DNA from 3 places in the Solwaraspora sp. WMMD1047 genome. Region 2 is predicted to be linked to each of the others. Evidence: predicted binding sites of a transcription regulator. Region 2 holds the regulator's gene; each other region holds the start of a gene.
What was found. The regulator HrcA, encoded in region 2, represses chaperone genes, less so after heat shock. The targets are predictions, from matches to a motif close to GGTTNGCACNCTCNNNNNGAGNGTGCNAACC.
Positions count from the first base shown of each region.

Region 1: groL (chaperonin GroEL) is a predicted target of HrcA. The motif match lies at 2,042-2,072, and genes of this name have one in related genera.
Region 3: groES (co-chaperone GroES) is a predicted target of HrcA. The motif match lies at 1,699-1,729, and genes of this name have one in related genera.

Region 1 covers NZ_JARUBL010000001.1:6,759,725-6,762,985, forward strand. The annotation lists gene O7627_RS30940 (S8 family serine peptidase) at 1-64, shown strand, start outside; gene groL (chaperonin GroEL) at 169-1,791, opposite strand; gene O7627_RS30950 (hypothetical protein) at 2,165-3,142, opposite strand.
Region 2 covers NZ_JARUBL010000001.1:5,675,360-5,678,620, reverse strand. The annotation lists gene O7627_RS25890 (DUF4870 domain-containing protein) at 14-604, opposite strand; gene hrcA (heat-inducible transcriptional repressor HrcA) at 856-1,878, shown strand; gene dnaJ (molecular chaperone DnaJ) at 1,933-3,066, shown strand; gene O7627_RS25875 (RsmE family RNA methyltransferase) at 3,070-3,261, shown strand, end outside.
Region 3 covers NZ_JARUBL010000001.1:907,960-911,220, reverse strand. The annotation lists gene groL (chaperonin GroEL) at 1-1,168, opposite strand, end outside; gene groES (co-chaperone GroES) at 1,250-1,564, opposite strand; gene O7627_RS04295 (methyltransferase domain-containing protein) at 1,853-3,142, shown strand.

The DNA.
Region 1 (3,261 bases), 1.1 Mb from region 2:
CGTCGAGGGCGCCGGCCTGGTGAACGGCTACGCCGCGACGCGGGCCGCGATGGCCGCCGGCTGACCGGGGAGCCTTCGGCTTGAGATCGGGTAGGAGCATCCACCTGATGGCGAAGGGCGGACCGCTCGCGCGGTCCGCCCTTCGTTCGTGCTCGGGGAGCTGTGGACTCAGAAGTCCATGTCTCCGCCACCCGGCGCCGCCGGGGCGGCCGGGGTCTTCTCCGGCTTGTCCGCCACCACAGCCTCGGTGGTGAGGAACAGGGCCGCGATCGAGGCCGCGTTCTGCAGCGCCGACCGGGTCACCTTGGCCGGGTCGATGATGCCGGCCTTGAGCAGGTCGACGTACTCACCGTTGGCCGCGTTGAGGCCGTGCCCGGTGTCCAGGTTGCGGACCCGGTCGACCACGACGCCACCCTCGAGGCCGGCGTTGACGGCGATCTGCCGCAGCGGGGCGTCCAGCGCGATCTTGACGATCTGGGCGCCGGTCGCCTCGTCGCCGACGAGGTCCAGCTTGTCGAAGGCGGTCTTGCCGGACTGCACCAGCGCGACGCCACCACCCGGGACGATGCCCTCCTCGACGGCCGCCTTCGCGTTGCGTACGGCGTCCTCGATGCGGTGCTTGCGCTCCTTCAGCTCGACCTCGGTGGCCGCGCCGACCTTGATCACCGCAACGCCGCCGGCCAGCTTGGCCAGCCGCTCCTGCAGCTTCTCGCGGTCGTAGTCGGAGTCGCTCTTGTCGATCTCGGCGCGGATCTGGTTGACCCGACCCTGGATCTGGTCGGCGTCGCCAGAGCCGTCGACGATGGTGGTCTCGTCCTTGGTCACCACGACCTTGCGGGCGCGGCCCAGCATGTCCACGGTGACCGCGTCCAGCTTGAGGCCGAGCTCCTCGCTGACGGCCTGGCCGCCGGTGAGGATCGCGATGTCGGTGAGCATGGCCTTGCGGCGGTCACCGAAGCCCGGTGCCTTGACGGCGACGGACTTGAAGGTGCCGCGCACCTTGTTGACGATCAGGGTGGCCAGGGCCTCGCCCTCGACGTCCTCGGCGATGATCAGCAGCGCCTTGCCCGACTGCATGATCTTCTCGAGGATCGGCAGCAGGTCCTTCACCGACGAGATCTTGCTGTTGACGATCAGGATGTAGGGGTCGTCGAGGACCGCCTCCATCCGCTCCGGGTCGGTCCAGAAGTAGGGCGAGATGTAGCCCTTGTCGAAGCGCATGCCCTCGGTGAGCTCAAGCTCCAGGCCGAAGGTGTTGCTCTCCTCGACGGTGATGACGCCTTCCTTGCCGACCTTGTCCATCGCCTCGGCGATGATCTCACCGACGGTGTTGTCACCGGCGGAGATCGACGCGGTGGAGGCGATCTGCTCCTTGGTCTCGACGTCCTTCGCGAGCTTGGCCAGCTCCTCGACCACGGCACCGACGGCGGTCTCGATGCCCCGCTTCAGGGCGATCGGGTTCGCGCCGGCCGCGACGTTGCGCAGGCCCTCGCGGACCAGCGCCTGGGCCAGGACGGTCGCCGTCGTCGTGCCGTCACCGGCCACGTCGTCGGTCTTCTTGGCGACCTCCTTGACCAGCTCGGCGCCGATCTTCTCGTAGGGGTCCTCGAGCTCGATCTCCTTGGCGATGCTCACACCATCGTTGGTGATGGTGGGAGCTCCCCACTTCTTCTCGAGCACGACGTTGCGGCCCTTGGGGCCCAGCGTCACCTTCACGGCGTCGGCGAGGGTGTTCATGCCCCGCTCGAGGCCGCGGCGCGCCTCTTCGTCGAACGCGATCATCTTGGCCATACGGCGTTGTCCTCCTGGACACTCACGGCCCCCGGGAACCTGTCGGCCCCGGCTCTGCCGCCTGATTACGCACCTTCGGACGGCACTACTGCGCTGGCTCGCGGAAGTCGTCGGCGTCGGAAGACGCCGGGACACCCACATGCCAGGCGGCAGTGACGTCCGTCGGCCGGGCCGGACAGCCCGCGACGACCGGTCCGGCCACCCACCACCGCTTCCGGAGGAGCGCGACCGGGACCCTAACCGTCCCGACCTTTGGCACTCACGCTGTGCGAGTGCCAATCACTTGTTTAGCACTCTCGCCTGTCGAGTGCAAGCGAGCCGGGCCGTCCGGCGGGTCACCGCCGGGGCGGCAACGGCGGTCGCCCAACGGGCATCAGCCCAGCTCGGCGACGAGTTGGCCGGTACCGACCGGCCCCTGTCGGCCACGCCACTCGGCGTAGGTGGTGACCAGTCCAACGAGCTGCACCAGGTAGAGCGGCGACGCGACGAGCGTGCTGACGATGGTGACCAGAACCGCCCCGACGGTGAGCCCCTGCCCGACGCCGAGGGCCAGCCCCAGGCCGCTGGTGACCAGCTCGATCAGGACCGCGCCGCCGACCACGATCAGCGCCAGCAGCGCGACCCGGCCGAGCACCAGGCCCAACGATCCGTGGAAGATCTGGAACGCGCGGCCGATCGGGTTGCCCCGCTCGAAGAGGTACACCGGACCGACCAGGCTCAGCGCGAACGCCAGGTAGATCCCGGGCAGCAGGCAGGCGCAGAGTCCGGCCACCACCAGCAGGCTGACCAGCAGGGTCCAGGCCCAGAGGCCGACCCCGCGGGAAAGGCCGTAGCGCAGGGCCGCCGGCACACCGACCGGTTCCCCGGCCGCCTGCCGCGCCAGTGCCCACGTGCCGGCCGCCCAACCGACGCTGCTCACCACACCGATCGCCAGGGAGAGCACGATCAGCCCGGCGACGAAGGCGAACAGGTCGCCGAGGTCCGGCAGTCCCTGACCGGCCGCGGGGTCGGTGGGAACGGTCGGCGCGGCGAGGCTGGCGACGCCGATCACCAGGGCCGGCAGGAACTGGGTGAGGAGCACGATCGGCAGCAGGGTGCGCCAGCTACGGCGGATCACGCCGATCAACCGCTCGGACCAGCCGTTGAGGCCGGCATGGGGCGGCGGGACCAGCGGGTCGTGCGGATCCACCCAGCCACCCCAGCCCGGCGGGTGGGCCGCGCCCCAACCCGGCGGCTGTCCCGCGCCCCAGCTCGGTGGATAGCCCGGCGGCCCCCACTGGCCGGTGCCAGGAGGCGGCTGCGCCGGGTCCCAGCCCGGGTACGGCGGTTCGGGCGGGGGCGGCTGCGACATCGAGGCTCCAGGACCGGCGGCGGGTAGGGGTCGGGCGCCGACCCCTACCCGGAAAGGTAGACGGTCGGCGCCCGCATTTGTGATCTTATTCGACTGCCGGTTGATTCTCCCTGATGGGA
Region 2 (3,261 bases):
CGAACAGCGCTGGTTACTTGATCATTTTGATCGACATGGGGTAGTTGTACAGCTCTCCGTTTGTCGCCTTGAGCCCGGCGATCACGCCGAAGACCGTGGCGATGATCCACGCCGCAAGGGTGATCAGGAAGCCGATGAAGATGCACATCGTGATGTAACCCACGATGGCGATGATCGACCAGAGGATCTGGAAGTTGAGCGCGTTCACCGCGTGCGCCCGGACGGTCGGGGATTCGTTCCCCTTGGCCAGGAGCGCGACCAGCGGGGCGATCCAGCCGCCGGCGCCGCCGCCGACCAGCGCGCCCGCCGCGCCACCGAAGTGGGCGACCAGGGCCCAGGTCTTCTCATCGTTGTTCGCGTAGCCGGCCGGAGCCGGGCCGCCCCCGTAGTAGCCGCCGCCGGCCGGCGGGTAACCGCCGCCCTGCGGGGGATAGCCGCCGCCACCGGGTGGGGGGTAGCCGCCCTGGTCGTACGAGGGCGGCGGGTAGCCGGGAGCGGGGGCCTCGCCCGGAGTCGAGTAGGACCCGGGGGGTGCGGGCGGAGAGGTCGGGTCCGACGGGCTGCCGGGGTAGCCCTCTCCGGGAGGGCGAGGTGGTTCAGTCATGGGGTCACGGTAGGGGCACGGGTCAAATGGCGCCAGACAACACCCGTGAAATCTGTGGACAATTACCGACCGAAGCTGTTAGGCGTCCGGAGGTATGGTCTGGGGGCCGGTCGTTCGGGGGAGGCCCGCCGGCCAGCCGGCCGGCGATCATCGCGCCTGGCCCGGGCGACGACGTAGACTGGCACTCGCTACATTCGAGTGCCAGGCGGGCGCAGCCAGCGCCGGCGCCACCCGCCGTCGGGGAGGTGAAGATGGGTCTGGACGACCGCAAGCTCGACGTGTTGCGCGCGATCGTCGAGGACTACGTCGCCACCCAGGAGCCGGTCGGCAGCAAGTCGCTCGTCGAGCGGCACCAGTTGGGTGTCTCGCCGGCCACGGTCCGCAACGACATGGCCGTGCTGGAGGAGGAGGGCTACATCCGGCAGCCGCACACCAGTGCCGGCCGGGTGCCCACCGACCGCGGCTACCGGCTCTTCGTGGACCGGCTCTCCCGGGTCAAGCCGCTCACCCCGGCCGAGCGGCGGGCGATCGAGCGGTTCCTGGTCGGCGCGGTAGACCTGGACGACGTGGTGCACCGCACGGTCCGGCTGCTGGCTCAGCTCACCCGCCAGGTGGCGGTGGTCCAGTACCCGAGCCTGGCCCGCTCCTCGGTGCGGCACCTGGAGCTTGTCCCGATCTCCACCACCCGGCTGATGCTGGTCATGATCGCCGACACCGGTCGGGTGGAGCAGCGGCTGGTCGAGCTGCCCGCCCCGGTGCCCGCCGACGACGTCACCGACCTGCGGCAACTGGTGAACGAGAAGCTCGTCAGCTGCCGGCTCTCGGAGACTCCGCCGCTGGTGCAGGCCCTGGTCGAGGAGGTGCCGCCCCGGCTGCGGCCGGCGATGACCACGCTCGCCACGGTGCTGCTGGAGACCCTGGTGGAGCGGCACGAGGAGCGGATCGCGCTGGCCGGCACGGCCAACCTGACCCGCGGCGGCCTGCTGGACTTCCAGGGCTCGCTGCGGCCGATCCTGGAGGCGCTGGAGGAGGAGGTCATCCTGCTCAAGCTGATCGGCGAGGTGGAGCCGAGCACCCTGCGGGTCCGGATCGGCGACGAGAACGAGATCGACAATCTGCGGGCCGCCTCGGTGGTCAGCACCGGTTACGGGCCGGGGGCCACGATCGTGGGTGGGCTCGGCGTGCTCGGCCCGACCCGGATGGACTACCCCGGCACGATCGCCACGGTGCGGGCCGTGGCACGCTACGTCGGCGACCTGCTGGCGCAGAACTGACCCCTGACGACCGGCGAATGGCAGCGCGAGACGGATATGAGGACACGGAACGCAGTGGCCAAGGACTACTACGGCATTCTCGGCGTCGGCCGGGACGCCTCCGACGACGAGATCAAGCGCGCCTACCGCAAGCTGGCGCGGCAGTACCACCCGGACGTGAATCCGGACCCGGAGGCGCACGAGAAGTTCAAGGACATCAACGCCGCCTACGAGGTGCTCTCCGACGATCAGAAGCGGCAGATCGTCGACCTCGGCGGTGACCCGCTCGCGCCCGGTGGCGGCGGTCCGGGCGCCGGTCCCGGTGGGGCCGGCCCGTTCGTCGGGTTCCAGGACATCATGGACGCGTTCTTCGGGGCGTCCGGTGCGCGCGGCCCCCGGCCGCGGACCCGGCCGGGGGCGGACGCGATCCTGCGGCTCGAGCTCGACCTGCACGAGACCGCGTTCGGGGTGGAGGCGCCGATCACCGTCGACACGGCGGTGCTCTGCACCACCTGCACCGGCGCCGGCACCGCCGCCGGCACCCACCTGGCCACCTGTGACGCCTGTGGCGGCCGGGGCGAGGTGCAGTCGGTGCAGCGGACCTTCCTCGGCCAGGTGGTCTCGTCCCGGCCGTGCGCGGTCTGCCAGGGCCACGGCACGATCGTCCCGCACCCCTGCCCGACCTGCGCCGGTGAGGGCCGGGTGCGGACCCGCCGCTCGCTGACCGTGAAGATCCCGGCCGGGGTCGAGGACGGGATGCGGATCCGGCTGGCCCAGCAGGGCGAGGTCGGACCGGGCGGCGGCACCGCGGGCGACCTCTACGTGGAGATCCACGAGCGCACCCACGACGTCTACTCCCGCAAGGGCGACGACCTGCACTGCCGGGTCACCGTCCCGATGACGGCGGCGGCGCTGGGCACCCGGCTGACCATCAAGACCCTGGACAGCGAGGAGCCGGTCGACGTCAAGCCGGGCACCCAGCCGGGCAGCACGCTGCGGCTGCGCGCCCGCGGAGTGCCGCACCTGCGCGGCACCGGCCGGGGTGACCTCTACGTGCACCTGGACGTGCGCACCCCGACCCGGCTCGACGCCGACCAGGAGCGGATGCTCCGCGAGTTCGCGAAGACCCGGGGCGAGGAGGTCGCCGAGCTGAGCAAGCAGGGCGGTTTCTTCTCCCGGATGCGCGACGCGTTCAACGGTCACGCCTGACCGTTGTCCGCGCCGTCGTTCCTGGTCGGGGCGCTGCCCACCGGCGATACCTGCACCCTCGACGGCCCGGAGGGCCACCACGCGTCCACGGTGGCGCGGCTGCGCGTCGGCGAGCCGCTGCTGCTCACCGACGGGCGGGGCGGCACGGCCACCGCGGTGGTCACGGCCGTCGGCCGCGGCACCCTCGACCTGACG
Region 3 (3,261 bases), 4.8 Mb from region 2:
GCTCCTTCATCTCGACCTCGGTCGCCGCGCCGGCCTTGATGACCGCGATGCCGCCGGAGAGCTTCGCCAGCCGCTCGGCCAGCTTCTCCCGGTCCCAGTCGGAGTCCGACGCCTCGATCTCCTTGCGGATCTGGGCGACCCGGTCGGCGACCTCGGTGTCGTTGCCCTTGCCGTCGACGACCGTGGTGGTGTCCTTGTCGACGACAACCCGGCGGGCGCTGCCCAGCATCTCCAGGCCGGTCTGGTCAAGCTTGTAGCCCAGCTCGGGCGCGATCAGCTCGGCGCCGGTGAGGGTCGCCATGTCCTGCAGCATCGCCTTGCGGCGGTCGCCGAACCCGGGGGCCTTCACCGCGCAGACCTTGACGGTCTTGCGGATCGAGTTGACCACGAGCGTGGAGAGCGCCTGGCCCTCGACGTCCTCGGCGATGATCAGCAGCGGCTTGCTGGTCTGCAGCACCTTCTCCAGCAGCGGCAGCAGCTCCTCGATGGAGGAGATCTTCTGCGTGGTGATGAGGATGTACGGCTCGTCCAGCACCACCTCCTGCGACTCCGCGTCGGTGACGAAGTGCGGAGAGATGAAGCCCTTGTCGAACTGCAGGCCCTCGGTGACCTCCAGCTCGGTGGCGAGGGTGGAGCCCTCCTCGACGGTGATGACACCGTCGCGGCCGACCTTCTCCATCGCCTCGGCGATCAGGTCGCCGATCGTGCCGTCCTGCGCCGAGATGGTCGCCACCTGGGCGATGGACGCCCGGCTGTCCACCTCGACCGCCTTGTCGAGCAGGCTCGCGGAGACCTTCTCGGCGGCCGCGTCGATGCCCCGCTTGAGGGCGGTCGGGTTGGCGCCGGCCGCCACGTTGCGCAGGCCCTCGCGGACCATCGCCTGGGCGAGCACGGTGGCGGTGGTGGTCCCGTCGCCGGCGACGTCGTTGGTCTTGGTCGCCACCTCCTTGACCAGCTGCGCGCCGAGGTTCTCGTAGGGGTTGGTGAGTTCGATCTCCTTGGCGATGGTCACGCCATCGTTGGTGATCGTCGGAGCGCCGAACTTCTTGTCCAGAACGACGTTGCGCCCGCGCGGGCCGAGGGTGACCTTGACCGTGTCGGCGAGCGCGTTGACACCGTGTTCGAGCAGATGCCGGGCGTCATCCGAGAAGCTCAGAATCTTCGCCATGTCTTACCTTGGTCCCTTCAACGGAGCACTGCCCCGGCCCGGCACGGGCCGGTCCGGGGCAGCGTCACTGAATCAGTCAGATCACTTCTCGATGACCGCGAGGACGTCGCGGGCGGAGAGCACCAGGTACTCCTCGCCGGCGTACTTGACCTCGGTGCCGCCGTACTTCGAGTAGATGACGGTGTCACCGACGCTCACGTCGACCGGAACCCGGTTGCCGTTGTCGTCGATGCGGCCAGGGCCGACAGCGAGGACGGTGCCCTCCTGCGGCTTCTCCTTGGCGGTGTCGGGGATCACGATGCCCGACGCCGTGGTGGTCTCAGCCTCGTTCGCCTGGACCAGGATCCGGTCCTCGAGCGGCTTGATCGCAACCTTGGTCGCGGTAGTCACGGGCATACCCTCCTGGGGTACTTGGTTTCACGCGCTGGCCGGCGCACCGACCAGCGACAATCTGCCTCATGTCCACCGGGCGGGGCCGTCGTCGCGGGTGCCGGTCCGCCTGGCGTTCAGCCACCGGGCCGGGGCCCGGAAGCTGGCACCCTCGGGTTGAGAGTGCTAACCGCAGGTTATGCCGTAGCTAGCACTCCGTCAAGGAGAGTGCCAATCAGACACACCATCGAGTCTCCTCGGCGGGACCCGCCGGCGACGGGATCGACCCGGTGCGGGGCCGGCACAATGGGGCCGGTGGATCTCGACCGGCTGGCTGCCCTGCGTACCCCCGAGGGGTCGGCCGCACTCGCCGCGGCGGGCGGGCTTGCCGGCGGCGACCCGCTGGCGGCGGCGGCCGCGCTGCGCTCCGCCGGGGTGCCCGGGGACCTCGCGGCGGCGGCGCTGACCCAGGCCGAGCTGCGCCGCCGGGCCCAGTCGAAGTTCGGTACGGCGGCCGACGGGATGTTCTTCACCAGGGCCGGGTTGGAGCAGGCGACCCGGGCCGTGGTCGCGGACCGTCGGGCCGCCCGGTTGCGCGCCGCCGGGGTGCGCACCCTCGCCGACCTGGGTTGCGGTCTCGGCGCGGACGCGCTCGCCGCCGCCCGTGCCGGCATCACCGTGTACGCCGTGGAGGCCGATCCGTTGACCGCCGAGCTGGCCGCCGCGAACGCCGAGGCGGCCGGGCTGGCCGGGTTGGTGACGGTGGAGTGCGCCGACGCGACGGTGGTGGACCTGGACCGGCTGGGCGGCACCGGGGTGGACGCGGTGTTCTGCGATCCGGCCCGGCGGCGGGCCGGCACCGGCCGGCGGGTGTTCGACCCGGCCGCCTACTCGCCGCCGTGGGACTTCGTGTCGGCGCTGGCCGAGCGGGTGCCGCGCACGGTGTTGAAGGTGGCCCCGGGCATCGACCACGCGCTGTTGCCCCGGGGCGCCGAGGCGGAGTGGGTGAGCGTCGGCGGAGACCTGGTCGAGGCGACGATCTGGTGCGGCCCGCTCGCCGAGGTCCCCCGCCGGGCGACTGTCCTGCCGGCCGGCGCAGCCGGCCCGGCCGGAGCGCTCCGCGCGGTCGGTTCGGCCAGCGCGGCCGGCCCAGCCAGCACAGCTAGGACGGTTGGCTCGGCTGGCGCGGAGTTGGTCGGGAGTGGGGCGGTCGAGGCGGGCGTCGGGGCGGTTCGGCGGTATCTCTACGACCCGGACGGGGCGGTGGTGCGGGCGCACCTGGTGGCCGAGTTCGCCGGCCTGGTCGGCGGGAACCTGGCCGATCCGGAGATCGCCTATGTCTACGCCGACGCCGCCGTGGCAACGCCGTTCGGGCGGTGCCTGGAGGTGGTGGAGACGCTGCCGTTCTCGTTGAAGCGGCTGCGTGCCCTGCTGCGCGAGCGCGGCGTGGGGCGGGTGGAGATCCTCAAGCGCGGGTCGGCGGTTGACCCGGAGCGACTGCGTCGTGACCTGCGGTTGACCGGCGATGCCCCGGCCAGCCTGGTGCTGACCCGGGTCGGCGGGGCGCCGACGGTGCTGGTCTGCCGGCCGGCGCCGGCCGCCTGACCCGACCGGCAAACCCGTCATTCCGGCGGCATGACGCCGCGATGTCCGCCACGTTGCCGAATTGTTATTGCCCACAACAAACTCATGTCCCCGGGTGCCTTGTGCCCGGCCGGCCCGCG